3 regions of the Photobacterium kagoshimensis genome follow, and region 1 is predicted to be linked to each of the others. Evidence: riboswitches for the same ligand, from Rfam matches in the RefSeq annotation. Region 1 holds a riboswitch; each other region holds the start of a gene.
The links. A riboswitch is a leader RNA that binds a small molecule or an ion and turns the genes downstream of it on or off. The one in region 1 is predicted to bind lysine.

Region 1 (10,055 bases):
ACGTATCGATGCACTACGTCGTGGTGAGCACCTTTAATCGCTAGCCATGTTGTAGTGTGATTACTCGTACTAGAAACGAGTTAGCATAAAAATCAAAATGCCAGTCAGTTTTGCTGACTGGCATTTTTTATGGGTGGAGTCGGCTCGTCTAGGGGTTAAGGTAGTCTAGGAGCTAAGGTTGCCTAAGCGCGATGAATAGCGTTATTACTTGTTTTTACCCTACCGCAGGTGCTGGCGACCTTGTGTTGGTGTTTACGAAATAGCGCGTTTCTGTAATCCAATCTATTGATGCTGAAATCAACGGATACTGAAATACAGTAAGACTGAAAAAGAATGATGTAGCTTGTGCCAGTTTTTGGCGGGAAGAGAGGAGATAGAGAGAGGAGACAGTGAGAGGGGGGATAGGTTTACTGTGGCCGCAAAAAAAAGAGCAAAGCCATTATAGCTTTGCTCTTTTTTTATATTTGTCGTCGTGTGATTAGTTAGTCACAGGCTCTGCGGCCATAGCAGGTTGAGATTTTCGTACTGCAAAGATACAGAAGGCTAAGAACCATAAGCCACTCACGCCTACACCAATCCATGCAGACTGGGTGTAACCGATAGCAAGGTAGCCCAGTAGTGCGCCAAACGCGACAGAACATGCGTATGGCAGCTGTGTCATGACGTGATCCATGTGGTGACAACCTGCACCTGTAGCAGAAAGGATACTGGTACTGGAAATAGGGGAGCTATGGTCACCAAATACCGCACCAGCAAGCACCGCAGACAGCATTGGAAGTAGCATCGCAATGTCACTTGCAGCTGCAATATCACCTGCTAGTGGCAGCATGATACCGAACGTACCCCAGCTTGTACCTGTTGCAAACGCCATAGCACAAGATAAAACAAAAACCAGCGCAGGTAATAGCTCGATAGGTAAATTGCCGTTAGCCATTGATGCTAAGTAAATACCGGTTTGCATGTCACGTACAACGGCACCAATGGTCCATGCGAAGAATAAAATAACAATCGCAGGCATCATCGCAGAGATACCTTGCGGTGCAGCTTTTAGCCAAGTGTTTGCACTCATTTTTAAGCGTAGTGCTAAACCAATTGAAACCACTAAGCTACAAATCGCACCGTAGACCAGTGACGAGCCAACATTAGTATTTTCAAATGAACCGATAACACTAAATACTTCACCCTTATCAGCAAGTACTGCTGCGCCAGATTGCACCATGAAAAAGACAGTGGCAGCGGTTAGCGTGAAGATCGGCAATACCATATCAATCATGCCGCCTTTAGCATCTTCAGGTACTTCAACATCTAGGCCCGTTGGTTTACCTTGTGATTCATCCCAAAGTTTGCCTTCTAACGCCCAAGCTTCGTGCTTACGCATAGGGCCGATATCTAGCTGGAAGAAAATAACGCACACAACCATAACTAAGGTAAATACCGCGTACAGGTTCATTGGCATCATTTCGACAAATGCAGCGATAGGACTTTGGTCTGTTACGTTATGTGCCACCATGATGCCACCGACAAGCGCGATGATGTACGCACCCCAAGATGAGATAGGCATAAGAACACAAACAGGAGCAGCGGTAGAATCAAGTAAGTAAGCAAGTTTAGCGCGGGAGATTTGGAAGCGGTCTGTCACAGGGCGACAAATTGCACCAACAGACAGGCTGTGGAAGAAATCATCGATAAAGAAAACAAATACCATTAAGCCAGTAAGAGACTTAGCACTGCGGCGGTCTTTACAGCGTACCGATGCCCAATCGGCAAAAGCTTGTGTTGCGCCCGAGACACTCATTAAGCTAATTAGCGCCCCAAGCAATAACATGAAGATAATCATATTCACGTTGTCGCCATTTAGCGAACCGTTACTCCACACAATGGCTAAGACTTTGTCTGTTAAATAGTGGAGGGCATCTAGCGGTGAGTAATGATTAAGCATTAATGCACCCGCTGCAATACCAGTACCGAGAGACAGCAAAACACGGCGCGTGGATACAGCAAGAATGACCGCAATCATAGCGGGCAATACGGACCAAAGAGAGTCCGAAAAATCAAAAAGGTTCATGATCTCAGTTCACCTACAACATATAAGGTGGAGATCTACCGAAAGGACGAGTAACTAAGAAGCATAATAACGATCACTTGTTACCCCTTCTGGCAGCGCTCCATAGTAAAAACCTATGGCAGTTCTGTACCTGTTCGGCACAGACCCAGCGACTGAGATTGATAGCAACAGTCACTTCGGCGCTGGCTCCTTTCTCCGGCATCAACGGAATCACCCTCCGCTCGGATACTCTTAGGCAGCGCGCCTCTACTTTAGGGTTGGCAAATTCCATTATACCAATGAAATGCCTTGTGTTGGTATTATATGTGGTTGAATATTTTAGTCATCAAATAATCAGCTTTATTCACAGTTAAATGCAATTTTTTTGATTGTGATGATAAATATATCAAATAGACGATTGGGAATTGTTCGTTTTGTGAATAACTTAGGTACTTTTTAGCAACAAAGTGTGCGCAGAGTTGTTGTGAAAGGGGCGTGAGTGAAGACGAAAATGAAGCTGAATAAATGTTGGCTGCATAAATTATTATGCAGCCAAGTGCTTAATATTGTTCAATCTGTAAAAATATTAGCCATATACAGCTTGAAGGCGAGCAACAGGTTTACAGTTTATGGGTAAGTGAAGCAATGCCGCCACGAAAGCTAATACTACCGTCGACCACCAGATAGGCTCGTATGAACCGTAATAGTCGTAAATACGACCACCCACCCAAGCACCTAAGAAACTGCCTACTTGGTGAGTAAAGAAAACCAAGCCGTACAAGGTGGATAGGTAGCGTGCGCCGAAGATCTGACGAACTAAACCAGATGTTAATGGCACTGTACCTAACCAACAAAAACCAATGGCGCCACCAAAGATAGCAGCGGTGTGTTCAGTCACAGGTAAAGTGACAAAGGCTGCAATAACCACAGTACGAACAAGGTACAGTGAAGTCATCACATAACGTTTATCAAATTTATCGCCCATCACGCCCCAAAAGTACGAACCGAAGATATTGAAAATACCCACATAGGCAAGTGCCATCGCGGCAATATTACCGGGTAAACCTTTATCAGCCAGATAGCTAGGCAGGTGAGTCGCAATAAACATGACGTGGAAACCACATACGAAGAAACCCGCATGAATCAGCCAATAGCCCTTGTGACTGAAGGCTTCAGACAGGGCCTGTTTCAGTGTTTGTGGATCTTCAACCACGCCTTTACTGTTAGCACTTTCTGTTTTCATAAAGCTCGCGAAAGCGATCATTAAACAGCAAGCTAAGGCAAAAATTTGTAATGCGGTTTGCCAATCAAAATGGGTTAATAGCGATTGCGCGCCTGGGATCACCGCAAACATACCAAACGAGCCTGCCGAGGTCGTTAAGCCAAAGGCTTTTGCTGTGTGCTCTGCAGGTACTACGCGTGCGATAGCCCCCAGTACGATCACGTAGCTAGTAGCACTTAAACCTAAACCCACCAACATACCAATAGTGACATACAAGATGCTTGGCTCAGTCGCGATTGACGTGAGATACAAGCCAGCGCCGTAGGCAACAGCACCTAACATGATGATACGTCGTGGTCCCCAGCGATCCGATGCCATGCCAACAAAAGGTTGGAACATGCCAAATAGAAGGTTTTGCAGGGCAATCGCAAAGCTAAAGAACTCACGGCCAGTTTGAAATGTATCTGAGATTGGCATCATGAAGATACCAAATGACTGCCTAATCCCAAGGCTAAAAATTAATGTCCCTATTCCCATCCATACTAAAAGTGGAAAACGAAAAATACTCATTAGTGGTGCTCTGTATGTGAATCCGAGTTTGATTGATGGCAACCTGCATGAACAGCATGTTGTGCAAGTGCATCTAACAAAGGCTGACAATGATGAACGCCAATAAGAGTAATGATGAGCAGTAAAACCATACGGGTTAACTGCGCAAAAAGTGATTGTGAAAACATCAGTGCCTCATACGCGAAATTGCGAGGCGCGGATATTAAAGAAACCTAGTTAATGAAACAAATGAATAAAACTCAGGAATGGTATGCATAATTTGCATTGTATCGACTAAAGTGCAGACATGACGTTTACACATAACAGGCGTGCTTAGGTGGCATTGGCCGAGCCCTATATTGTGTAACAGATTGAAAAGTGTGTAACAGATTGAAAAGCGAATTTTCATATTTAGGAGTGAGTGAGCAAAAATCGGTTAGTGTTAATCATATTCAATTGGTTTAATACCGCTCTAATTATTTCATAAATAAGAGTAGAGAAATAAAGATGAGTGAACTTGACGTTGATACACACATTAATCAGCCTGAATCTAGTTGGGTGAGGGTGGGGTTCCTATTGCTAGCTGTGTCGATAGTATCTGGCATTATTTGGGGAGTGATCGCGACTTTTTTAGGCATAGAATCAAGCTCAAATTCTTTCCTGAGCCTCATTCTACCAGTGATGATAACGGGGTATTACTCTGGCTATAAGCGTTCATCTATTATGGATTTTGATACTAGGTTGAAAGCGCTATTATTTCATTTGTTTATTAGCCTGTTTTTTGCGTACTTAGTGTTGTCCGTAATGGGGTTACTTTATGAGATATCATCCCTTTTTGGCAGTGATATAGCTATTATCTTACTGATTACGTCATTAGTGACGGCCTTAATGTTAGTTGTACAATATTTTGCTATGAAGGCGAGTGAAAAACTAGGCTGCCGTATAAGGCTAAAACATGATGAGATGAAAATACAAAATTAAGGATAGATGCACTAAACCGTTTTGGAATACGTCTATACCTTCAAATATAGCAAGTGAAATGTCGTCGCAATGTATAAAGTTTATGCGCAGTGAGACTTTTCCTGGCATGTAAACTGATCACAAGATATTTGGGTATTCAGCGTGAATGTTCAGAGGCATAAAATGTGATGATCTTTGTGATTAATCACTCGGTTCATCGTGAAACTAATCGTGTTTTTACCAAATCATCATACAATGCGCGTTATTCCTCGTGACGCTTTTTTTGTATGAGATAAACCATTTAATGACACTTGAAAGACGCGCTGAGTTTTTACTGCTTTTTACAACGTTTTGTGCTTCTGCTGGTTGGATCTTTTCAAAAGAAGTGATCCAAGGCCTGCCGCCATTTGGTTTTATGGGGCTACGTTTTTTAGCGGCATCATTAATATTACTTCCCTTTTGTGTGAAGCATTTTAAAGCTGTCGCGATTGGCGATGTCCTGCGTTCTATGTCGGTAGGCTGTTTGCTTGGTGGGGCACTGCTGTGTTGGATTTATGCCATTTCAATTAGCGATACCTTAGGGGAAGGGGCTTTTATTATGAGCCTTTCGGTATTGCTTGCACCGCTAGTGGCGTGGGTGCTCTTTAAGCACAAACCTGTTCGAGAGTTTTGGTTATCGTTACCTTTTGCTATCGTTGGTTTAATGTTGCTGTCACTTTCTCAAGGTTGGCAGGGATCTATTAGCCAGTTGTGGTTCTTACTTGCTGCTTTCTTTTTGGCATTGCACTTTAACTTTAATAGTCGCTTTGCGCAGCGTATGCCTGTGATGTTGCTAACCTGTATTCAACTATTCGTGACAGGTGTGCTAGGGCTAATACTCTCATTATCGGTGGAGACTTGGCCTGCTACGATCCCATCGGTGATATGGGGCTGGTTTGCACTCAGTGTGCTATTTGCGACTAGTTTACGTTACCTAACCCAAACCATGGGTCAGCAACGGGTTACGGCTGCCAATGCTGCGATCATCATGATCTTAGAGCCGATCTGGACCGTACTACTCAGTATCCTATGGTACAAAGAAGCCATGCCCGCCACTAAGGTAGTAGGGTGTACGATGATCTTGTTTTCTTTGTTGTTGTACCGTGGTTTATCGAATCCGAAAATTCGCGCGTGGTTGAAAAACAGCTAATTTAGCGTTCTCTTGGGTATGGGGTTACCTGCATTGATTTTACTTTGGGTAGGCGAAGATCGTCTGGATCTTCCGAGATTTGTTTTAGGGCTGAATATTCATTTTCTATTGCGTTTAGTATTTGACTAAAAGGTTGATTACCAACAGTTAAGCTTGTTTGGAAGGGTTGTGAATAAATTAAAATCGCGTACATCACCATTCCTGTCGCTGCACCAAAAGCTGAAAGATAAAACGAACTAATCTTACTCGGTTTAAAGTAGCTCAACGGTATCAGAGCAAGAAAAAAAAGACCGATCACCATAATCCAAAATAAAGGGGGTAGGTCATCATCGTAATCAAATAAGCGTTGCATGCGTAGCCGTTCTATTTCATCAAGTAGTTTGTCTATTTCATTTGTTGTTTCAACAATGTCAGGGGTACGCGGAATGGCATCTAGCATGCGGCGTAAGTCATATAGAGCGAGATCTGCGGTAAGGCTGTTTGCTAATGGATCTTTAGTTATCCAATCTTCTTCAATAACAGCGTAAACATAGTTGGCGAGAGTGGCGATGCTTGGAAGGGCATGTTCGGTGGGTAACTCTTCACTTAAATCTTCTAATACCAAAGAGATCACCATGGCTTCTTGATCAATTGATTCGCGTAATTCGTTATATTCGGAAAAAACAGAATTAAAAGCTAAGGCAAGAATGAAGGCTTGAATAGCGCCTAACCGTGTCGAGAGTGTAGAGCATAATTGCGCATTTTCATCGGTACGGGCAGGGTGAACAGCATAGTGGATGAGGGTAGTGAACAGCACAGCAGCCAGTGCTGAAAGACTGATAACTGTGGCCAATCCGACAAAAGTAGGAAGCGATTCAATCACCACATTCATTCCTAATGGCTACAAGGTGGTTTGAGTATAGTTGGCGAAACTTTGTGTCTGTGTCTTGGATGGTAGACGCGGCGGGTATGGGGGAATGACTGCGTGACAACTAAGAGCCACAGCAGGGAGCAGAACCGAAATAAGCAAAGGAATACAAGAGAAGCCAAGAAGTCCCTTTCTTGGCTTATTTTAGTCTCAAGGATTTAGCCTGATATAAGGTTTTTACGAACTACTGGCTAGTAGCACATCACCTATACCGAAGCCATAAATGATGATCAAACCAATCACACCAGTCATCACAAGGTAGTAGAACGTTGGGATAATGGTTTTGCGTAAAGTTGCCCCTTCACGACCTAACAAACCCACAGTCGCAGATGCGGCAACCACGTTGTGAATCGCAATCATATTACCCGCTGCCGCACCTACCGCTTGCAAGGCAACCACGGCCGCACTTGAGATACTTAGCGTCTGCGCCACTTCAAATTGGAACTGGCTGAACATCATATTCGATACGGTATTTGATCCCGCAATGAAGGCACCTAACGCTCCGATTGTTGCGCTAAGGGCTGGAAAGAATTCACCCACTAAGCCAGATGCAAAATTAGCAGTGGTTACAGGCATACTGGCTAAATCAGCACCGTTAACGCCTGAGTTAATGAAAATTCGCACCATAGGAATAGTAAAGATCAGTACAAACCCTGCACCAATTAAGGTCTTACTTGATTCACCAAAGGCTTTAATCAGTGGGCTGACTTGGCGTGATTGCAGCAATACCGCAAGCAGAGCAACAAAGACTAAGATACCGCCAGGTAAGTACAAAGGCTGGATGGCAGCACTGATCCCCGCTTCACCGAGTATGTTACTGAGTGAAAAGCTAACATCGGTTAACATGCTTTTGAAGTCTTTACTGACTCGGCTCGCAACCAGTATTACCGCTAACAGTACATAAGGTGCCCACGCTAATGCGAGGCTCATTGGTTTGCCTGTTGCTTCTTTGATCTCTATTTTAAGTGACCCTAACCATTCTGCTGGCCATTTGTCTTCGCTTTCAAAATCCCACTTTGATTTAGGGACTAAAAAGCCTTTTTTAGCAGCAGTAACGACAATGGCTAACCCGACTAAGCCGCCAATTAACGATGGGAACTCAGGGCCAAGCAGTGCACCTGTTAATGCATAAGGTACCGTGAACGCAAAGCCTGCAAATAGGGCGAACGGCAAGATGTCTAAGCCTTCCGTCCAACTTCTGTTTTTACCGAAAAAACGCGTGAGCATCATCGCCATTAATACTGGCATTAATGTGCCGACACAAGCATGGATCAGGGCGACGTTAGTGGTGATCTGTTGTAAGTAAACATCCCATGTTGAGCCATTAGCGATTAATGATTCTGTGATGTTATGGGTATCTAGCCCTTTGTTAACACCCACGATTATAGGCGTGCCAACGGCACCAAAAGAAACCGGAGTCGATTGGATCATCATACCCATCAGCACAGCTGCTAATGCAGGAAAACCGATAGCAACTAAAAGAGGGGCTGCAATAGCGGCAGGGGTACCAAAGCCAGATGCGCCTTCAATGAAGGAGCCAAAACACCAAGCAATAATGATCGCTTGAACACGTCGGTCGGTAGATATATCAGTGAAGCCATTACGAATGGTAGTGATAGCGCCAGTGTGCTTTAAAGTGTTTAACAAGAAGATAGCACCGAACACAATCCACAACACTGCAATGGTGATCATTAAGCCTTGGATACTGGAGGCTAAAACACGGTTAGCCGACATATCCCAGCCGAATAAAGCAATGATAACCGTTAAGCCAAAGGCGACAGGCATGGCATGCTTTGCTGGCCAATTAAGACCAACCAGTAAGATAGCGGCGAGCACTATCGGTGAAAAGGCGAGTATAGCAAGTAGGGTATCAGTCATTAGAGTACATCCTTCGTACAGCCGTCTTGTATCAACGTTAGATTAGTTTTAGTACTACATTTGTAGCAAAAATGTAAATCAAGTGTGACGGTACTCCTTTCATTTTTCTTAATATAGGGAAATAATGAAAAAGATTAATTCCAAAAGTTGATAAATCATGGTCAAAACAGATGACTTAATCCTGTTTGCACAGGTGGTAGAGCTCGGTTCTTTTAGTCGAGTTGCTGAACAAAACTCCCTTACAAACTCTGTGGTTAGCAAGCGAATTGCCCGATTAGAAGAAGAGCTTGGTGTTCAGCTTTTGTATCGAAGTACGCGAAAGTTGACGGTGAGCGAGGCGGGTAAATTACTTTACCAAGGGGCTAAAAATGTGAAGCAGGCGGCGATAGAAGCCATAGATACGGTGTCTGGGTTTGGAGAAAAAGTGACAGGCCATGTAAAAATGTCAGTGCCTACTATCTCAGGAGACCTACTTTTAGCCGATGCAGTTGCGGATTTTTGCGTGCAAAATCCGGGTATGACGGTAGATATGTCGCTTGATAATAAATTTGTTGATTTGATAGATGATGGGTTTGATTTGGTGATCAGAACTGGTCACCTTGAAGATTCCAGCTTAATTGCACGTCATATCTTAGATTCACAATGGGTAATCTGTGCGGCTCCTGTTTATATCAGCCGAAACGGTAAACCTCAGCAACCAGAAGACTTAATTAACCATAACTGCTTGCAGTACGCCTACCAAACAACTGGAGCGGCAGAATGGCAGTTCAAGGGTGATCATGGTAATTACATTGTGCGGATCAGCGGTAACTTCTCAACCAACAATGCAGGTGCATTACGCAAAGCGGCATTAGGCGGCCATGGTATTGCTTATGTGCCACGCTGCTTGGTGTACCATGATCTGATGAAGGGAGATTTAATAGATCTATTTCCTAAGCAAGTGGGCAAGCGGCTAGGCATATATGCGGTTTATCCATTTACCCGCCAGCCACCGCAAAAAATCCGTTTGTTAATTGAGCATATTCGTGAGCGGTATCTCGCCATTGCCCATTACTTTTAATGGTGTGGTTATTCTTCTTCAGTAAACAGAATCTCGGTGAACTGCGCCTGTTGGGTTTCGCTGTAGCGATCATCAAAACAGCGACCTTCTGTTGAATCACAATAAACCTTGTTACTGAAAGAAAAGCGGCTACTGTCGAAGTTGTCGCTACCACCGACTTGTTCAATCATTTTTAGCATCTTGTTTTGGGCATCATCACCTAAAAAAGATTGGGTAAATGCCATCGAAATGCCAAACTCATCGACA
Region 2 (10,055 bases), on a different contig from region 1:
ACGATCTGGTTGATTACAACGGTTCTATTGGTCTGCCTGTACCATCAACAGAAGTCCGTCTTATTGATGACGAAGGCAATGTTGTAGGTAACGATCAAGTGGGTGAACTACAAGTGCGTGGCCCACAGGTGATGAAAGGTTACTGGCAGCGTCCTGAAGACACGAGTGATATTTTATCTGAAGACGGTTGGCTATCAACGGGCGATATCGTGCGTTTCGATGAAGACGGCTTTTTGCATATTGTCGACCGTAAGAAAGACATGATCTTAGTCTCTGGTTTTAATGTTTACCCGAATGAGATCGAAGATGTTGTCGCACTTCACGGTAAGGTATTAGAAGTTGCCGCCATTGGTATGCCGCACGAAGTCTCAGGTGAAGTGGTAAAAGTCTGTGTAGTTAAGCGCGATTCAACGCTAACGCGTGATGATTTGTTGGCACACTGTCGCGAACATTTAACAGGGTATAAAATTCCGAAAATTGTTGAATTCCGCGATGAGCTGCCAAAGACCAATGTGGGTAAAATCTTGCGCCGCGCACTGCGTGAAGAGCAAGATGCAGCGGCGAAGCAAGAAGCGTAAACTAGCCCTCAGCTACTTCGATGGCCTTCGCCTTCGAGGGGGATAATGGGTTACAATATCTGAAAGTATTAAAGTGCTGGCTTTGGCTGGCACTTTTGCTTTTTACTGCTGTGGTGAATACCAATTGAAGAATGCTCTCACACCGAGCTTGAGTCGCACTTAGTGGCTTGGTAAAGAGGCGGTGAGATGATTTTTCAATTCGGTATTTTCGTGCGGCATCTCTTTATTTATAACCATAACTACATAGTGCACTTGTCATAAATAGTGCCAAAAAGGTTTGCTGTGAAATTTGAAATCATAACGACAACAGAGCGGTTAACAACAGTATGTGAACAGGCCGCGACTCAGCAATATGTCATGCTAGATACTGAGTTTGTCCGTACGCGTACACTTTATCCTAAATTGGGTTTAGTACAGCTTTTTGATGGCACGACTCTGTCGCTTATCGATCCCATTGCTATCGAAGATATGGAGCCGCTATGGGCACTGTTACGGGACCAATCGGTAACGAAAGTCCTACATGCTTGTGGCGAAGATTTAGAAGTATTTCAACATTATGCGGGCTGCTTACCTGTGCCTATGTTAGATACTCAGTTAATGGCTGCGTTCTTGGGGCATGGAATATCAACGGGTTTTGGTGCATTAGTTAGTGAATACGTTGGCGTTGATCTTGAAAAAGGTGAAGCACGTACTAACTGGATGGCCCGCCCATTAACTGACAAGCAGCTCGACTACGCGGCGGCGGATGTTTACTACTTACAACCCTTGTTTGAAACCCTATTAGCCAAAGTGCAAGAGAAGGGAAGAGTCGAGGCGTTGGAAGATGAGTGCGCGAGCCTAATGCTAAAGCGTACTAAGCAGACAGATCCTGATAAAGCCTATCTTGATATTAAGAATGCGTGGCAGCTGAACCCTCAGCAGCTGGCTGTGCTACAAAAGCTAGCGAAGTGGCGGGTGCTTGAAGCGCGTAAACGCGACCTTGCTCTTAATTTTGTGGTGAAAGAATTGAGTCTTTGGAAGGTTGCGCGCTATAGCATTAAATCAAAAGCTATGATGCTACGTGAAGAGTTTGATGAGCGTGAAGTACAGCGTCATGCTGGGCGTTTAGTGAAAATGGTGTTTGACGCTGAAGATATGAACCCAGCCGACTACCCAGAAAAAATCGTTCGTCTGGTCGACTTAAGTGGCTATAAACAGCTAGTTAAGAAAATCAAAGATGAAGTCACTAAAGTTGAAGCTGAAACTGGCCTTGCTTCTGAGTTCTTAGCATCTAAAAAACAAATTAATCAGCTTATTTCGTGGGCATGGAAAAATGAACGCCCGCAAGACAAAAAGCCTGAAATGCTAAAAACATGGCGTCAGCCTTTATTTGAAGCGCGGGTATTACCTTTGTTAGATCGTTAACGTTCTTATAGTTAGCGAGATACAAAAAAAGCCACTGTTTTTAAGCAGTGGCTTTTTTAATCGCAGACTTATTTGTCTTCTGGCAGTGTCACGTTGAGCTCTAAAACTGAAAGATCTTCTTCTTTCTGATCTAGATTAACGCTGACCTGCTCAGGGCTGATCTGCACATATTTACGGATCACTTCCAGAATATCTTGCTTCAGCTGTGGAATGTAGCTGGGCGTAGATTGGCTGGCAGAGCGACGTTCAGCAACGATGATTTGTAGACGCTCTTTCGCTACATTCGCTGTTTTAGTTTTCTTTGGGCGGAAAAACTCTAGCAATGCCATTATCAGCCTCCAAATAGACGTTTAAGGAAGCCTTTTTTCTCTTCCTCTAAGAAACGGAATGGGCGTTCCTCGCCCATTAGACGAGCGACGGTATCAGCGTAAGCTTGTCCTGCATCAGATTCTTTATCAAAGATGACAGGTTCACCTTTATTTGATGCGTTAAGTACAGCTTGTGACTCAGGGATAACACCAAGTAGTGGGATGTGTAGAATTTCTTCTACATCTTCAACACTCAGCATTTCACCTTGAACAACGCGTGCTGGGTTGTAACGCGTTAGCAGTAAGTGTGTCTTTACTGGCTCTTCTGCTTTCTCTGCTCGACGAGACTTTGAATCTAGAATGCCCAGAATACGGTCTGAATCGCGCACAGACGATACTTCAGGGTTGGTTGTTACAATGGCTTCATCTGCAAAGTACAATGCCATGAGCGCGCCAGTTTCAATGCCAGCAGGCGAGTCACAAATAATAAATTCGAAACCCATTTCAGCCATGTCGTTAAACACGCGCTCAACGCCTTCACGGCTTAGCGCATCTTTATCACGCGTTTGAGAGGCGGGCAGAACATATAAATTATCTACACGCTTATCTTTAATTAGTGCTTGGTTTAAGTTTGCTTCGCCATTGATCACATTGACAAAATCATAAACAACACGACGCTCGCAACCCATAATCAAGTCTAGATTACGTAAGCCAATATCAAAATCGATAACCGCTGTTTTTTTGCCGCTTACAGCTAAACCTGATGCAATTGCTGCGCTTGATGTTGTTTTACCAACGCCACCTTTACCAGAGGTAACAACGATAATACGAGCCATTCATTAATTCCTTATAAAACGTTATAGAGCGAGAGGCTCTATGTTTAAATTATTTTCAGCTAGTGAGATAACGACACCCTTACCCCAGAACTCATCTTTTATTTTGTCACTTAGCCAAAAGTTGCCGTCGATAGACACAAGTTCAGGCTGAAGGTTTTGACAGAAAATACGAGCTTGTTTTTGCCCATTAGCACCAGCAATAGCGCGACCGCGTAAAACGCCATACACATGGATACAGCCGTCAGCAATAATTTCTGCGCCTGCACTTACATTACTCATAACCACCAAATCACAATTTTTTGCGTAAATTTGTTGGCCAGAGCGTACTGGCGTGCGAACAATCCGTGTTGGCTCCATAACAGGCTTGTTAGTTTTTACTTGCTTGGCGGCATTCATAACCGCTAATCCTGCTTCTTTAGCAAGGCTTTGCATTTTTTCGTCTTTACAGCCACTGATACCGACAGGAATCATTCCAGCTTCAGTGATGCCTGCTTTCAGCTGTTTGAAGTCTATATTAGTACCCGCATTTGAAATATCTATCACAATAGGGGCGGCAGCAAAAAAATTCGGCGCCTGATCAACTTTTTCTTTGAGGTGGTCAGTTGCCTGCTGGATGTCTTCATTACTCAGATGAAGCGCTGAGAGCGTGAATGAGCTCCCTTTTAGTTCTGCCTGTTTGGTCATAGTCTTTTTTACTGACTGAAGCGAAATTAGCCGTTCAGATACGTTATCACATAGGTATATGCATGTTATATTCCAAACTGTTTATCGGCAAGCTATCCTTGCTCTAGCGTTGTAAATTCAGACAAAGCTCTCATCTGGTCAGTAAAAAGATTCCTTCTGGTGGGGAATGAAATCTAACTTATAAGGTCAGATGTTATTAAGAGCGTAACTAACAGGTAGCAAAATGTTTTGTTCAATCTATAAAAGTCCAAAGAAAGAAAATACGTATCTATATGTTATTAAGAAGGACGACTTCTCAGCGGTACCTGAAACGTTACTCGCAACATTTGGTACACCACAACTGGTTATGGTGGTGAAGTTAGCGGGTGATCGCAAATTAGCGGGCGCGGATATCGAAAAAGTGAAATCAGATTTAGCCACTGTCGGTTTTTATTTACAATTACCACCTCCAGTGACTAATTTATTAGATGAATACAAAGCAGCCAAGGCGGCTATAAAGTCTTAAGGTTTATATGTATAAGCGTTTGATTTCGGTCTTAGTGGCCATTGGAATAGGAACATCCACCGCAGCTTTTGCAGATGAAGGATTTGATAGATACGTTGAAAGCTTAAAAACGGAGGCAAAAGAGTCGGGGATTAGCGACAACACTATTGCCGCTGCTTTTGACGGAATCACTTTTACCGAACGCGCTGTTAAAGCCGATAAGAATCAGCCAGAGAAAAAACTCACCCTGGATGAGTATATTCCACGTGCTGTGCCAGATTGGAAAGTTAAGCAAGCGAATCAGCTTTACCAAAAGCATAGAAAAACGCTTGAAGCTATAGGGGCAAAATATGGTGTTCAGCCGCGTTTTATTGTTGCACTTTGGGGGGTGGAAAGTAATTTCGGCCGTTTAATGGGTAATTATAATGTGGTCGAAGCACTTTCAACCTTGGCTTATGAAGGACGTCGTGAAGCATTTTTCCGCAAACAAGTGATGGCGGCTTTACAAATTTTAGATGAAGGTCATATCACAGCTAAAGATATGAAAGGTTCGTGGGCTGGTGCTATGGGGCAACCTCAGTTTATGCCGACGTCTTTTTTAACTTTTGCCGTTGATGGCAATAATGACGGACGAGTAGATATTTGGAATACCCAAGCCGATGTCTTTGCGTCTGCCGCTAATTATCTGAGTAAGTCTGGTTGGGATGATGCCTATACTTGGGGGCGACAGGTTAGCATACCGAACGTACCTGAAAGCCTAAAAGGCGTGCAATTAGACAAAGCGAAAACATTATCTGAGTGGCAAGATTTAGGTGTACGTAAGTTAGATGGTAGTGCTTTACCAAATGTTGATATTGATGCTTGGTTGATACAGCCAGATGATCAACATGGCCGTGCTTATCTCATTTATGGTAATTATCAAACCTTGCTTAAATGGAATCGTTCTCATTATTTCGCGCTTGCTGTAAGCCATTTAGCTGACCGCATTCGTTAAGAATATTGTGTATATACTTGAAAGCCAGAGCCCGTTGCTCTGGCTTTTTTGTTATGTTTATCAATAGCGTGAGCGGGTTCACTAAGTTGAAGTTCATTTCGAAAAAATACGTATTAGGGATAGCTTTTAAGATGATTATCATCAATTCGAATTGAAACTTGTATCGGTAGAACATTCATCTTGGATGGGTTATTGCATTAATAATCGAGTTAACAATACTTTCCCCCTACATTTTTAACGAGCCGAGCAGCTAATTGCAATTCTTTTGAGCTTGGCGGTGGTGGGGAATTAGGTGATAGAGGGGGAGGACTTGAGAGAAAGCGAACATATTGGATCCTCAGACATAAAAAAACCCAGACAATGCTGGGCTTTTATCAAGAATAAGAAATTAAATTTCGAATTCTTCTAGAGAGCGACCTTGGTCTAGTGCAGTTTTAAGTGCTGAAGGTGTACGGCCTTGACCTGTCCATGTTTTTTCTTCGCCGTTTTCGTCAACGAATTTATATTTAGCAGGACGTGCAGCACGTTTTGCTTTTGGCGCTTTAGCACCAGCTAGAGAACCCAATAGTTCTTCTGGGTCGATACCGTCTGCTAGAAGCATTTCACGGTATTGGTTTAGTTTCTCTGTGCGTTCTTTTTCTTTTGCAATTTCTTCAGCTTCAGATTCTTCACGCTCAGCAACGACTGTTTGAAGTTTCTCAAGACCTTCTTGAAGTTGCTCTAGAGTATATTCACGAGCAAGAGCGCGAAGGCTACGTAGGTTTAATAGTGCTTTTAATGCGTCAGACATTTTTTATTTCCTGTTCATTTAAACTGGCTTGAAATAAGAATAGCAGTCAAGTGTTAATAAATGCAATAGTAATACTTCATCTCTAATTTGCCAAACAAATTATTAATTAAAGTTATTAATAATTATTAATTTTAGGTTTTTTACGCTTTTTAGTAATTAGTTTTATGTTGTTTTAAAGTAAATGTGACCCAGCTATAAAATTGAATGAATAATAGAGGAAATTCCAAACATGGCACTATTACTTACAAAACACGCCATGGGGTTGTTCGTTTTTTGAGCTTGATGGTAAAATTATTCACTGTTTATGTTAAAAAATGCACGCTAACTTATTGCATCTTTGGTTTGATTCCGTAGAATGGTTTGTACCTTCTAAAGGGTAGAGGTGCATTGTCTATAAGTAATTTGCTGGAGGTGATTCCGTTGATAGCAAATGAAAGGAGCCAATGCCGAAGTGAGAAAGGGCTGTCAAACCTTCTTGCTGGGGTTGTCATCGAATAGGGTCAACACTGCCATAGTATATAATTACATTAACTATGGAGCGCTACTGTGGGGTCAGGGAGTTTTCTACTCTCTATATAGGCATCTCATCATGGCACACTTGTGTCAGCAGTAGATCTCCAACCAGGATCGGTTGTAGTAGAGATCATGAATATTGTAGATTTTTCAAATTCCTCCATTTCGTTATTGCCCCCATTGGTGGCATTAGGTTTAGCGATTTTAACGCGTCGCGTTTTACTTTCGCTTGGTATGGGTGTTGCCCTAGGTGCACTATTACTAACAGACTTTTCATTCACACATTCAGCAAGTTACATTGGAACAACGGTTAAAGGTTTATTCATCGATGATGGTGCAATAAATAGCTGGAATATGAGCATTGTTGCTTTCCTTATCTTATTAGGAATGACAACCGCATTGTTAACCTTGTCGGGCGGTACGCGTGCTTTTGCCGAATGGGCGCAAACACGCATTAAGACTAAACGTGGTTCTAAGCTTCTTGCTGCATTTTTAGGCGTATTCATTTTTGTAGACGACTATTTTAATAGCCTAGCTGTGGGGGCAATTGCTCGTCCTGTCACTGATCGTTACTATGTTTCACGTGCGAAGCTGGCTTATATCCTTGATTCTACAGCAGCGCCTATGTGTGTTCTTATGCCAGCATCAAGCTGGGGGGCATACATTATTACGATTATCGGTGGTATTTTAGTTTCACACGGTGTTACTGAATATTCAGCATTAAGCGCATTTATGCAATTAGCACCAATGAATTTTTATGCTGTCTTTGCTTTGCTGATGGTGTTTGTTGTGTCTTGGTTCCAAATTGATGTGGGTCCAATGCTTAAACATGAATTAGAAGCGAGCCGTGGTCATGGTTTTGATGAGGGTGATGACGATAAGAAAGCGAAAGACCTTAATGATGAATTAGAAATTGAAGAAAGTACCAATGGCCGTGTTTCGGATTTGGTACTGCCTATTATTGCACTGATTGTGGCAACCTTCTTCTTTTTGATCTTTACAGGCTACCAAGCACTTGCAGCAGACGGTATTGCATTTAACTTATTAGGTGCATTTGAAAATACCGATGTGGGCGCATCGTTATGCTACGGTGGTGCTATCGGTCTGATTTTTGCGTTAATTCCTGTTATCCGTCAACGTATTCCAGCCTCAGATGTCGCGAGCACTTTATGGATTGGTGCTAAATCTATGTTTGGTGCAATTCTTATTCTGTTATTCGCTTGGAGTATTGGTAGCGTAATCGGCGATATGGAGACAGGTAAATACCTTTCTACATTGGTTCAAGGTAATGTAAACCCAATGCTACTGCCTGTTATCTTATTTGCGCTTGCTGGTGTGATGGCATTCTCGACGGGGACCTCTTGGGGGACGTTTGGCATTATGCTGCCAATTGCAGGTGATTTGGCTGGAGCAACAGATATTGCGCTTATGCTACCAATGTTAGCCGCTGTATTAGCGGGGTCTGTATTTGGTGATCACTGTTCTCCAATTTCAGATACAACGATCTTGTCTTCAACGGGGGCGCGTTGTCACCACATTGATCACGTACAAACTCAGTTACCATATTCACTTTCAGTTGCTCTGGTTGCCGCAGTTGGTTTCCTTGTTCTTGGCTTTACTGATTCTCTAGCGGTTTCTTTCCTTGCTGCTACATTAGCCTTCATTGTGGTTTGTGCAGTGTTAGGTTGGCTATCTCGCCGCCGTTTATCATCGCCAGTGAATGTGTAGTATTAGATTTCAGTGATAAGGTGTCAGTTGTCATTAAGTACAGCTAACAGTTTGATTAATTAAAAACCAGCACAGTGATGTGCTGTTTTTTTTTGCACAATATTTTGCTTAGCTAATGAATGGCATTGGCCTAAAGTCGCAAAAACTTATGTCTATCGGCGAGTGTTACTTTAATTGTGATCATATTTTATGTAGCATCTCGCCCGCACTTTCTTTACCCAGATGACTAGGGAAGCCTCATGGCCCAGATGTACTTTTATTACTCTGCGATGAACGCAGGTAAATCGACCACGTTACTTCAATCTTCATTTAATTATCGCGAACGTGGTATGACCCCCGTTATTTTCACTGCGGCAATTGATGATCGTTTTGGTAAAGGAAAAGTAACATCGCGTATTGGTTTGCAAGAAGAAGCTGAGCTTTTTACCAGCGATGATAACTTATTTGATCGCATTGCGACGATTCATGATGGTCAGCGTATCGACTGTGTATTGATTGATGAATGCCAATTTTTGAGTAAAGAACAAGTATATCAATTAACCGAAGTCGTCGATAAATTACATATACCTGTATTATGCTATGGTTTGCGTAGTGATTTTCGTGGTGAGTTATTTGAAGGTAGTCGCTACTTATTATCTTGGGCTGATAAATTGGTTGAGTTAAAAACAATTTGCCACTGTGGCCGTAAAGCCAATATGGTGATTCGCCAAGATGAAACCGGTCGTGCAATTGCCGATGGCGATCAAGTGGTTATTGGTGGCAATGATCGCTATGTATCTGTATGCCGTAGACACTATAAAGAAGCGTTAGGCCGTTAATCACTTCAGATGACATGATTTAATAAAAAGCCCGCAACAGACTCCCAATCGTTGGACGTCATTTAGTTGCGGGCTTTTTGCTATTTAATATTCAAAGGTGCGTTTATCTTCATTTTTGTTACTTATTGTGGCGCTCTTCTAAACGTTTAGTAATGTCTGCCAGTGATAAACCTTGGTCTTGCAACAATACAATTAAGTGATAAAGCAAATCAGCAGATTCATTGACTAACTCCGCTTTGTCACCCGACGTTGCCGCAAGCGCGACTTCAACGCCTTCTTCGCCCACTTTTTGCGAAATACGTTTGGTGCCACGGGCGTATAAACTGGCAGTGTAAGACGACTCGGGATCACTATCTTTACGACTTGCCAAGACCTGCTCAAGTTGATGAAGAAACACCAAAGCAGGCTGCTCTGCGGGTATGCCATTTTTATTATCAAAGCACGTTTGTGTTCCTAAGTGGCAGGTTGGGCCCACAGGATTCACTTTTACCAATAGGGTATCTTGGTCGCAATCGAGATCGATGCTCTTGAGCTCAAGTACGTTGCCTGATGTTTCCCCTTTAGTCCATAAGCGTGATTTAGTGCGAGACCAGAAGGTAACTTGGCTTGTTTCTAGTGTTTTAGCGAGGGCTTCAGTATTCATGTACCCCAGCATGAGCACTTGGCCGCTGGTGTTATCTTGTACGATAGCCGGAATTAATCCGTCGACTTTTTCCCAATTAATTGCGTTATTTAAATCTAACGTCGAGGCTGCATTCATAGTCGGATCTCCACTGCTTGTTCTTTAAGGTACTGCTTCAGCTCGCCAATATTGATGATTTGTTTGTGAAAGACTGAAGCGGCAAGTGCGCCATCTACGTTGGCTTGCTTGAAAGCATCGGCAAAGTGCACCATTTCACCCGCGCCGCCAGAGGCGAT
Region 3 (10,055 bases), on a different contig from region 1:
ATGATCTCACGTACATCTATGTTCTTCTCTGGAATAACGATAACGCCTGCTGGAATGGCCATGGCCATGGCAAGCGCTAAGCCGCCGCGTAATCCACCCCATGTGAGGATGCGAACAGAGTACGGGTTGTAATCACGATAACGGTTAAAGCCAACATAAGATAGGCGAACACTTAAGTAACGGCTAAGCAATACAAGCGGTACAGCAATCGACATCAAGATCCAATCTTCAGGATGGAAGCTAAATTGCAGCATACTCATACCGATCAGTAGGAAAAGGACACCGTTTAGAAATTCATCCACCAGCTCCCAGAAGTGATCAAGATGATCTTCACTTTCTTTAGAGAAACCAATATAGCGTGTCCAGTTACCAATCATGATACCCGCTACAACCATTGCTAGCGGACCTGAGACATGAAGTACATCAGCAAAAACATAACCCGCCGTTGGAATACCAAGCGTTAATAATAATTCCATAGAGTGATCATCTGTTGCGCTGATCAGGTAATGGAATAACAGCCCTAGTGCAAAACCGTAAGCAATGCCACCTATCGCTTCTTGTAAGAATAGCTGACCAACGCCCAATACTGTTGGTGCTTCATTACCAAAGGCGATAGTAAATAGGGTGACGAACAATACCAGACCAAAACCATCATTAAATAGTGACTCGCCTTCAATTTGGGTTGAAATGCGACGAGGGGCATTCATTTTCTTTACGATAGCAAGAACGGCAATGGGATCGGTTGGCGATATCAATGCGCCAAAGATCAAGCAGTATATAAAGTCGAATTGGATGCCAATCGCTTGGCAGACAGCCCACAATGCACCACCGATAAAGAAGGTGGAAAAGAGCGTGGCACCGAGTGCTAAAACGGTGATTTCCCACTTTTGGTCTTCGAGGTTAGGAAGTTTGATCCCTAAGCCACCCGCAAAGAGAAGAAAGCCTAAAATCCCTTTGAGAAGGAAGCTTTCAAAGTTAATTTTACCGAGTTGTTCTGCGGCGATATCTTGGAGGTTAAACCAACCATTTTGTCCGGCAATAACGATCCCTATAGATAAAACCAGTGCTCCTGCAGTGATGGCTATGGTTGTTTGCATCTTGCCTATTTTGCTATTAACAAAAGCGATGAGCATCGCCGCTGCGGCAAGAAAGCATAAGGTACTGTATACGGACATTCGAAACCTCGGGTTGGTGAATGTGTAAAGTTAAAAATTGTCACAAAATATAAAACCATCGGGTCATGATAGCCATAAAAAAATCAGGCTTTTGATGAATTAGTTTTTCTATTCCAATTGTCTTTAGACGTCTAGATTTCCATTTTTGCTGTGATAGGATGTGAATTAGCTGTAACACTAAATAAGGAAGTAAATAGTGGCTAAGGGCAAAGGAATACTTGAACAAAGGTTAGCACAACAGATCCTCATTATTGATGGTGGCATGGGCACCATGATTCAGGGGTATAAATTAGAAGAAGATGATTACCGAGGAGATCGGTTTTGTGATTGGCACTCAGACCTTAAAGGTAATAATGATCTTCTAGTCCTAACGCAACCACAGCTGATTAAAGATATTCATCTTGCTTATTTAGATGCTGGCGCAGATATCCTAGAGACGAATACCTTTAACGCCACCACGATTGCGATGGCGGATTATGACATGGCGAGTTTGAGCGCAGAGATCAACTACGAAGCTGCTAAGCTTGCTCGCCAGGCTGCTGACGAATGGACAGCAAAAACACCGGATAAGCCGCGCTTTGTTGCTGGTGTTTTAGGCCCGACCAATCGGACTTGTTCGATTTCCCCCGATGTTAACGATCCCGGCTATCGTAATGTTACTTTTGATCAGTTAGTTGAAGCTTATGCCGAGTCGACGCGTGCCCTTATTGCTGGCGGTGTCGACATTATTCTGGTTGAAACTATCTTTGATACCCTAAACGCGAAAGCTTGTACTTTTGCAGTTGAAACCGTATTTGAAGAAGATGGTATTCAGTTGCCTGTCATGATTTCTGGCACCATCACGGATGCGTCTGGTCGTACGCTTTCTGGCCAAACTACCGAGGCTTTTTATAATTCACTGCGCCACGTTAAGCCTATCTCATTTGGCCTTAACTGTGCGTTAGGGCCTGATGAACTACGCGAGTACGTTAACGAACTCTCGCGTATTTCGGAATGTGCCGTCTCTGCTCACCCTAATGCAGGTTTACCCAATGCCTTTGGTGAATATGACTTAAGCCCTGATGATATGGCTGAACATATTCAAGAGTGGGCGCAAAGCGGTTTCTTGAACCTGGTTGGCGGCTGTTGTGGTACGACACCAGAGCATATCCGTAAAATGTATGAAGTTACCCGTGATCTTCAGCCTCGCCAATTACCTGATATTCCCGTCGCGTGTCGCTTATCTGGCCTAGAGCCTCTCACCATAGATGCTGATACCTTATTTATTAATGTTGGTGAGCGAACCAACGTAACGGGCTCTGCGCGCTTTAAGCGTTTGATCAAAGAAGAGCTGTACGATGAGGCGTTAGAAGTTGCACGGCAGCAAGTCGAAGCGGGGGCACAAATCATCGATATTAATATGGATGAGGGGATGCTAGATGCGGAAGCGGCGATGGTGCGCTTCTTGAACTTGTGTGCGACCGAGCCTGAAATTTCAAAAGTGCCGATTATGGTCGACTCCTCAAAATGGGAGGTGATAGAGGCTGGCCTAAAATGCGTGCAAGGCAAACCGATTGTTAACTCGATCTCTTTAAAAGAAGGGAAAGATAAATTTATTGAACAAGCCAAGCTGTTACGCCGCTATGGGTCTGCGGTGATTGTGATGGCGTTCGATGAAGTCGGTCAGGCGGATACTCGAGAACGTAAAGTTGAAATTTGTACCAATGCATATCGGGTTTTAGTCGATGAAGTCGGTTTTCCGCCTGAAGACATTATTTTTGACCCCAATATCTTTGCTGTCGCGACGGGTATCGAAGAGCACGATAATTACGCAGTCGACTTTATTGAGGCGGTCGGTGATATTAAACGCACACTACCTTATGCCATGATTTCAGGTGGTGTCTCTAATGTATCATTCTCTTTCCGTGGCAATAACGCGGTGCGCGAGGCTATTCACGCTGTTTTCCTTTATCACTGCTTTAAGCAAGGCATGGATATGGGGATCGTTAATGCAGGGCAGTTGGCTATTTATGATGATCTACCTGATGAACTGCGCGAAGCTGTTGAGGATGTGATACTAAATCGCCGTTCAGACAGTACTGAGCGACTACTCGATATTTCTGGAAAATACCGTGATAGCGGCAAAGTGGAAGAAGACCGTAGTGCACAAGAGTGGCGAGGTTGGCCTGTTGAAAAGCGCCTTGAACACGCCTTAGTTAAAGGCATTACCGAGTTCATAGTTGAAGATACTGAAGAAGCGCGCACGAAGGCGAGTAAGCCACTTGAAGTAATTGAAGGCCCACTAATGTCTGGCATGAATGTGGTGGGTGATTTATTCGGTGAAGGTAAAATGTTTCTACCACAGGTGGTTAAATCTGCGCGTGTGATGAAACAGGCCGTTGCTCATTTAGAACCTTATATTAATGCGGAAAAACAAGCCGGGCAGACCAACGGCAAGATCTTACTTGCGACCGTTAAAGGTGATGTACATGATATCGGCAAGAACATTGTCGGGGTTGTTTTACAGTGTAATAACTATGAAATTATCGATCTCGGTGTCATGGTGCCATGTGACAAAATCCTCAAAGTAGCCAAAGAAGAAAACGTCGATATTATCGGTTTAAGTGGCTTGATCACCCCATCGCTTGACGAAATGGTACATGTAGCTAAAGAGATGGAGCGACAGGGTTTTGAGTTACCACTTTTGATTGGCGGTGCCACCACCTCAAAGGCGCATACCGCGGTTAAAATTGAGCAAAACTATCATGCGCCAGTGGTGTATGTGTCGAATGCCTCGCGCGCTGTCGGTGTCTGCTCTGCGTTATTGTCTGATGAGTTGCGACCTGCTTTTGTCGAGCGATTAGATAAAGAATATGACGTAGTTCGCGATCAACACAGCCGAAAGAAACCTCGTACCGCGCCTGTTACGCTTGAGCAAGCACGGGATAATTGTGTCGACATTGATTGGACGACGTATACGCCGCCAGTGCCCGTTAACCCTGGCGTGCATGTGTTTAAAGATTTCCCTATTTCTGAGCTGCGTCGCTATATCGATTGGACGCCATTTTTCATGACTTGGTCGTTAAGTGGTAAATATCCAACGATTTTACGTCATGAAGTTGTCGGTGAAGAGGCGCAGCGCTTATTTGATGATGCTAATACACTGCTGGATGAGATTGAGGCCAAAGGTATGATTAAGGCCAATGGTGTCTGTGGTTTATTCCCTGCGAATAATATTGGCGATGATATTGAAGTGTATACCGATGACACCCGTAGCAAGGTATTAACTGTCTTGCATGGTCTACGTCAGCAGACGCAGAAAACGAAAGGGGCGAATTACTGTTTGTCAGATTACATTGCGCCTAAAGCGAGTGGTCAGCCTGATTGGATAGGGGCTTTTGCAGTGACGGGCGGGATTGGTGAATACGACATTGCAGAGCAATTTAAAGATGCGGGTGACGATTATAATGCCATCATGATCCAAGCTGTTGCTGATCGATTGGCAGAAGCGTTTGCTGAGTGCTTGCATGAAAAAGTACGTAAAGAGCTTTGGGGTTTCGCCCCCGATGAAGCGCTGGAAAATGACGATTTGATCCGGGAAAAATACCAAGGTATTCGTCCTGCTCCGGGTTATCCTGCTTGTCCTGAGCACACTGAAAAAGGGACAATTTGGTCACTGCTTGAACCTGAAGCGAATGCAGGGATGACATTAACGGAAAGCTATGCCATGTGGCCTGGTGCCGCTGTATCGGGTTGGTATTTTTCTCACCCTGAATCGCGTTATTTTGCGGTTGCACAAATTCAGCAAGATCAAGTAGAAGATTATGCGCAACGTAAAGGGTGGACGCTTGAAGAAGCGGAGAAATGGTTAGGGCCAAACCTCTAATTTTAGATATTACCTACTACCTACGAAGCAAGAAAGGCACTCATGGAGTGCCTTTCTTATTTTTATCGATTACTGAGGCTTAATGTCTTTCGAATAATTGCTGGTGAAGTTGTTGCACGATAGGCTTCGCATTGTCTTGATCGATCAAGAAGCAGAGGTTGTGGGGACTGGCGCCATAGCAGACCATACGAAGCGGATATTGTTCGAGAGAGCCGAATACTTGACTCACAAAGCCTTGGGTATGGCTCATTTGGTTACCAATCAATGCGACTAGGCAGAGCCCTTGCTCGACTTCGACCCGACACCATTCACTCAGAGCTTCAATCGCCGCTTGTGGTAGGGTCGGTGCACCACCTGCGGTATCGGTTTGATCCAGAGTTAGTGAAACGCTGACTTCCGATGTGGTGATTAAATCGACCGAAATTTTATGCTCAGCCAAAATGCGAAATACTTCAGCGAGAAAACCGTAAGCATGGAACATATTCAGACTTGTAAGCGTCACCATGGTTTGGTTGCAACGTAGTGCTATTGCTCGAAAAAGCGGGGCATCGCTAACGGTTTGTCGAATCCAAGTCCCCCCTTGCTCTGGTGCTTTTGAGGAGCCAACAAAGACTGGGATTTGCTGGCGTATCGCAGGAACTAAGGTTGAAGGGTGAAGAATTTTCGCACCGAAATTTGCCATTTCAGAGGCTTCGCTAAAGCTGATTTCTTTTATGGGTTGCGCTTTGGCGGCAATGCGTGGATCTGTGGTGTACATTCCCGGTACATCGGTCCAAATTTCCAAGGTGGTTGCCTTGATAGCCTCTGCCATTAATGCGGCACTGTAGTCACTGCCACCACGGCCTAAGGTTGTGGTGTGGTTGTTTTCATCAGAACCAATAAAGCCTTGGCTGACGATAACCTGATGCTGTAACTGGCTGCGAAGGTGATCGTTACTGAGTTGACGAATTGCCGTTGGGTTGGGAATGGCTTTGCCATATTGACTATCCGTACGCATGACTTGACGAATATCAAATCGAATCGCATCAATACCTTGCTCTTGAAGGATTTGTGTAAATAAATGGGTCGAAAGTAGCTCTCCATTTGCCACTAGTTGATCGGTAATTGCTGCACTGGGTTGATCAATGGCTTGCTCTGAAAGTACTGCGATATTGTCTAATAGCTCTTGGATAGCAGCGGCAGGGACTTCAGGAGATTGAAGTTGCTCAAGCACGGATTGGTGGGTCTCGTGCAGGGTTTGGAGCCGCAGCTGACGTAGAGCGTTATCTGCAATGCCTTGGGATAACTCTACCAGTAAGTTGGTGACTCCAGAGCAGGCACTGATCAGTACTAAGCGTGTTGCGGGGCTATTTGCCACAATCTGGGCACTACGTTGCATTGCGTTGTAGTCGGCAACACTGGTACCACCAAATTTGGCAACGGTGAGTGCTAAAGGTGGTGTTGATGATAAAATCGGGCTCAAAACATGTCTCCTAAAAACAGCGTAACTATAGGAATCGAATGAAATAAGCGGGAGGTGCTGCTGGTAAGATAGCAGTATCAAACGGTAAGCGGATAGAAATCACGATAACCAGAAGCTCCCCATATTGCACCTTTCTTGATTCCATTCAAAAGGTGAAATATGACAGCCAGAAGGATTCAACCTTCAAGGCCGATACGCCCGATCCCCTACTTGGGCGTATCTCGGCGTTACTCCCCCTCTCGGTTTGGCATTGGGGTGGGGCCCCGCCAAACAAATACCTGGGTAACGCTCCTCTTCTGTTTTCACCTGCTGATAATACCAACAGGATGAACAAAAACTGAATAGCCATTGAATAGGATTTGTTATGATGTTGTCAATACATCAATGATTGATTATGCAAAAAAATTGAAATAACTTGTTAGAGCCTGTTCCATTGAGGAGCAAATCATTGTTGCGAGTTAATGAATGGAATTGGTATCAGTCTTTAATATAAGTGTTTCAGTGAAAGATAAACATCGACCCACTTCATTCTGATATATAACTAAACATAAGCATCAGAGACCGTCTAAGGAGAATGACAATGACAATAGGAAGCTTCTATCCACCTCAACGTACCCTCATGGGACCAGGCCCTTCCGATATTTACCCACAAGTATTACAAGCGCTAAGTCGTCCCACCGTTGGTCACTTAGATCCTACGTTTATCGGGATGATGGATGAGTTAAAGCAGTTATTGCAGTACGCATTTCAGACTGAAAACAGCTTTACGATTGCAGTTTCTGCACCGGGTAGTGCAGGCATGGAAGCGTGTTTTGTTAACTTAGTCGAACCGGGTGATAAAGTTATTGTGTGCCGCAATGGCGTATTTGGCGATCGTATGCGTGAGAACGTTATTCGCTGTGGTGGTGAGGCGGTTATTGTTGATAACGCCTGGGGTGAGCCTGTTGACCCGAATTTGGTCGAGCAAACATTAGGGCAGCATCCAGATGCTAAAATTGTTGCGTTTGTACATGCTGAAACCTCGACAGGCGCACTGAGTGATGCGCAGGCGATTGCTAAATTAGCGCGACAACATGATTGCTTAACCATAGTCGATGCCGTGACATCACTGGGTGGCGTCCCTCTGCTGGTGGATGAGTGGCAACTTGATGCAGTTTATTCGGGCAGTCAGAAGTGTTTATCGTGTGTGCCAGGGCTGTCACCACTGACATTCTCGCAACGTGCCATCGATAAAATAGAGGCGCGTACGACCCCTGTTCAAAGTTGGTTTCTTGATCAAAGCTTGGTGCTTGGGTACTGGAGTGGTGAAGGTAAGCGTAGTTACCACCATACCGCCCCTGTGAATAGTCTTTATGCTTTACATGAAGCGTTAGTGCTATTGCAACAAGAAGGGCTAGAGAACGCATGGCAGCGTCATCAAGATGCGCACCTCGCTTTGCGTGAAGGGCTTGAACAGCTAGGGATCACTTTTGTTGTCGCTGAGGAGCATCGCTTACCACAGCTAAATGCGGTCTATATTCCTGAAGGCGTCAATGATGCTGAGGTGAGAAATACCTTGTTGACTCGGTATAACCTCGAAATCGGTGCAGGGCTAGGGGCGTTAGCAGGTAAAGCGTGGCGTATTGGTTTGATGGGTTATGCGGCAAGAAATGAGAACGTTGCCTTATGCCTTAAAGCATTAGAAAGTACCTTGAAATAATCAAGTACAACTTAGATTTAAAAATGGCGACCACTATGGTCGCCATTTTTATAGGGGAAATCACCGAGAAAGGTTGAATGTGATTATTCGGTGGCTGGTGTTGCTGATGATGTTGCAGCCGACTGCTTACTCAAAGGTTGAACGGCGAGTGCATCACTAAAATCACCATTAGGAAATAAAAACTCAGCCTCTTGAAGGATTTGTTCAGCATGGTTTTCATCGCCTAATAAGCGATAAGACAAAATCAAATTGGCATACAGTTGCTCGCGTGGCCATGTTTTTGCTTTTACCGTTGCCCAACGAATGTACTCTTCGATTAACTCTGGCTTATTCAATGTTTGCGCTAATTCTAACTGAGGTTGGTGCAGCGCCCATTCATAGCGATGCTTCCATGCCCATGGATTATTGACCTTCATTAAATAATCAATATTTAGCGGTAACGTTGTTTCAAACTTTGTCAGCATACGACCTGAATAGAGCGTCGTGATCATATAACTACTCACGAGTAGCGGCACTAATAGGGCTGTAACCTTAATCCCTAATACGTAACTCAGCGGTTTTTTATTGTATTTGGCGGTGAGGTTATCTACCCAATAAATTAGGATGATAAAGATTACCCAATGCACCAGCGAGTGATAAAACGGGTACTCTAATTGGGTATGTAAGGTGATTGGGAAAAATAAAGCGACAAGCGCTAATTGCGTACCTTCACGAGCTTTACGTATTTTAAATACAACAGCGGCAGCCGCGAGCAGTAGTGCAATCAGTGGGACTATGCCTCCTTCGGCAGCCCAAAACGTTAACTCATTGTGTGGGTGATCCAGTGCGGGTAACCCTGCAGGTTGTGTAGGATCCGCTTGATGCCAACGTGCAGTCTGGGTGAGATAAGACACTTCAAACGTACCATAGCCATAACCTGTGAGAGGCTCCTTTCTGAACATGTTGATGGCTTGAGGGGTTATCGTGCTTCGCACATCTGATAATGTGATTTTATCGGTATTTGTCTCTATTTGTGAGTATTGTTCGACGGCATAAGACGTCGTTAGCCCGAGTACTATCATCAATAACCACATCCGCCACTGTGCTTTAGCGGCGAATTGTTTTAGGTACGGGATCAGTAATGCGACGCCAATCATTGCGCCAAGCCAGCCAGTGCGGGAGCTTAATACGATCAAAATAGGAATGATCAAGACTGGTGTAATCAGTAGCAGTAGTTGCTGGAAAGACCATTTACCACGGTACATTGGCATACGTGCCAGTAAATAACCAGACAGTACTAACCCTGTCGCCAAGAAACTTGCCATCACATTAGGTTGCTGGAAAATACCATGGGGACGACTTTTGCTTGGATCAAAACCAAAGGCATTCTGTGGCTCTATCCATAAATATTGATACCAGCCAAACAGGGTTTGCGTCAGTATCCCTAGCAAGATGAACCATAAAATGAGTTGACGACGGCTAGGGGTAAAAGCAAATTGCTGCAGGGCGATAAAGAATAAAAATCCAGCCCATAGCCCAATGATACGATCACTGGCTGCTGCAACGTCTGCGTTGCTGTAGAGCATAGGGATGGATAATAAAATGCAGCAAACGAACAGTACAAGCGTCAGTCGAGTATAGCGCCAAATGCGTTGACGACTGATTTCTAATAAACCGACACCAATCGCAAAGCTAAAAGGCATCCAGCTGGTGGCATTAAAGGAAAGCTCTAACCCTGAACCGCCAGGGTTATGCTGAAAATAGAGTAATGCATGCACAAACAGCGCACAAAGGGCCGCGAGAAAAGGTTTGACCAAAGGTTTACTGATCCCTGGTTGAGCGAGCCGGGTTCCTTGGATATGTAGCACTGTCATC

Region 2: another riboswitch for lysine. It lies ahead of L4C35_RS04635 (Na+/H+ antiporter NhaC family protein); the one in region 1 lies ahead of L4C35_RS02660 (Na+/H+ antiporter NhaC family protein).
Region 3: another riboswitch for lysine. It lies ahead of lysC (lysine-sensitive aspartokinase 3); the one in region 1 lies ahead of L4C35_RS02660 (Na+/H+ antiporter NhaC family protein).

Annotation. Positions count from the first base shown of each region.
Region 1 is NZ_JAKJSO010000008.1:460,052-470,106, reverse strand. Features, by position in the region: gene htpX (protease HtpX) at 1-37, shown strand, start outside; gene L4C35_RS02660 (Na+/H+ antiporter NhaC family protein) at 479-2,065, opposite strand; lysine riboswitch at 2,151-2,322, opposite strand; gene L4C35_RS02655 (MFS transporter) at 2,631-3,836, opposite strand; gene L4C35_RS02650 (hypothetical protein) at 3,836-4,003, opposite strand; gene L4C35_RS02645 (hypothetical protein) at 4,323-4,796, shown strand; gene L4C35_RS02640 (DMT family transporter) at 5,080-5,964, shown strand; gene L4C35_RS02635 (bestrophin-like domain) at 5,966-6,829, opposite strand; gene L4C35_RS02630 (L-lactate permease) at 7,049-8,749, opposite strand; gene L4C35_RS02625 (LysR family transcriptional regulator) at 8,907-9,809, shown strand; gene L4C35_RS02620 (YcgJ family protein) at 9,818-10,055, opposite strand, start outside.
Region 2 is NZ_JAKJSO010000009.1:273,496-283,550, forward strand. Features, by position in the region: gene fadD (long-chain-fatty-acid--CoA ligase FadD) at 1-578, shown strand, start outside; gene rnd (ribonuclease D) at 861-1,982, shown strand; gene minE (cell division topological specificity factor MinE) at 2,051-2,311, opposite strand; gene minD (septum site-determining protein MinD) at 2,314-3,126, opposite strand; gene minC (septum site-determining protein MinC) at 3,148-3,810, opposite strand; gene L4C35_RS04620 (YcgL domain-containing protein) at 4,034-4,315, shown strand; gene L4C35_RS04625 (lytic murein transglycosylase) at 4,323-5,288, shown strand; gene L4C35_RS04630 (H-NS family histone-like protein) at 5,677-6,078, opposite strand; lysine riboswitch at 6,448-6,630, shown strand; gene L4C35_RS04635 (Na+/H+ antiporter NhaC family protein) at 6,724-8,319, shown strand; gene L4C35_RS04640 (thymidine kinase) at 8,559-9,137, shown strand; gene hisIE (bifunctional phosphoribosyl-AMP cyclohydrolase/phosphoribosyl-ATP diphosphatase HisIE) at 9,256-9,897, opposite strand; gene hisF (imidazole glycerol phosphate synthase subunit HisF) at 9,894-10,055, opposite strand, start outside.
Region 3 is NZ_JAKJSO010000017.1:1,817-11,871, forward strand. Features, by position in the region: gene L4C35_RS16130 (cation:proton antiporter) at 1-1,175, opposite strand, end outside; gene metH (methionine synthase) at 1,369-5,040, shown strand; gene lysC (lysine-sensitive aspartokinase 3) at 5,120-6,493, opposite strand; lysine riboswitch at 6,607-6,806, opposite strand; gene L4C35_RS16145 (pyridoxal-phosphate-dependent aminotransferase family protein) at 7,083-8,201, shown strand; gene L4C35_RS16150 (PglL family O-oligosaccharyltransferase) at 8,285-10,054, opposite strand.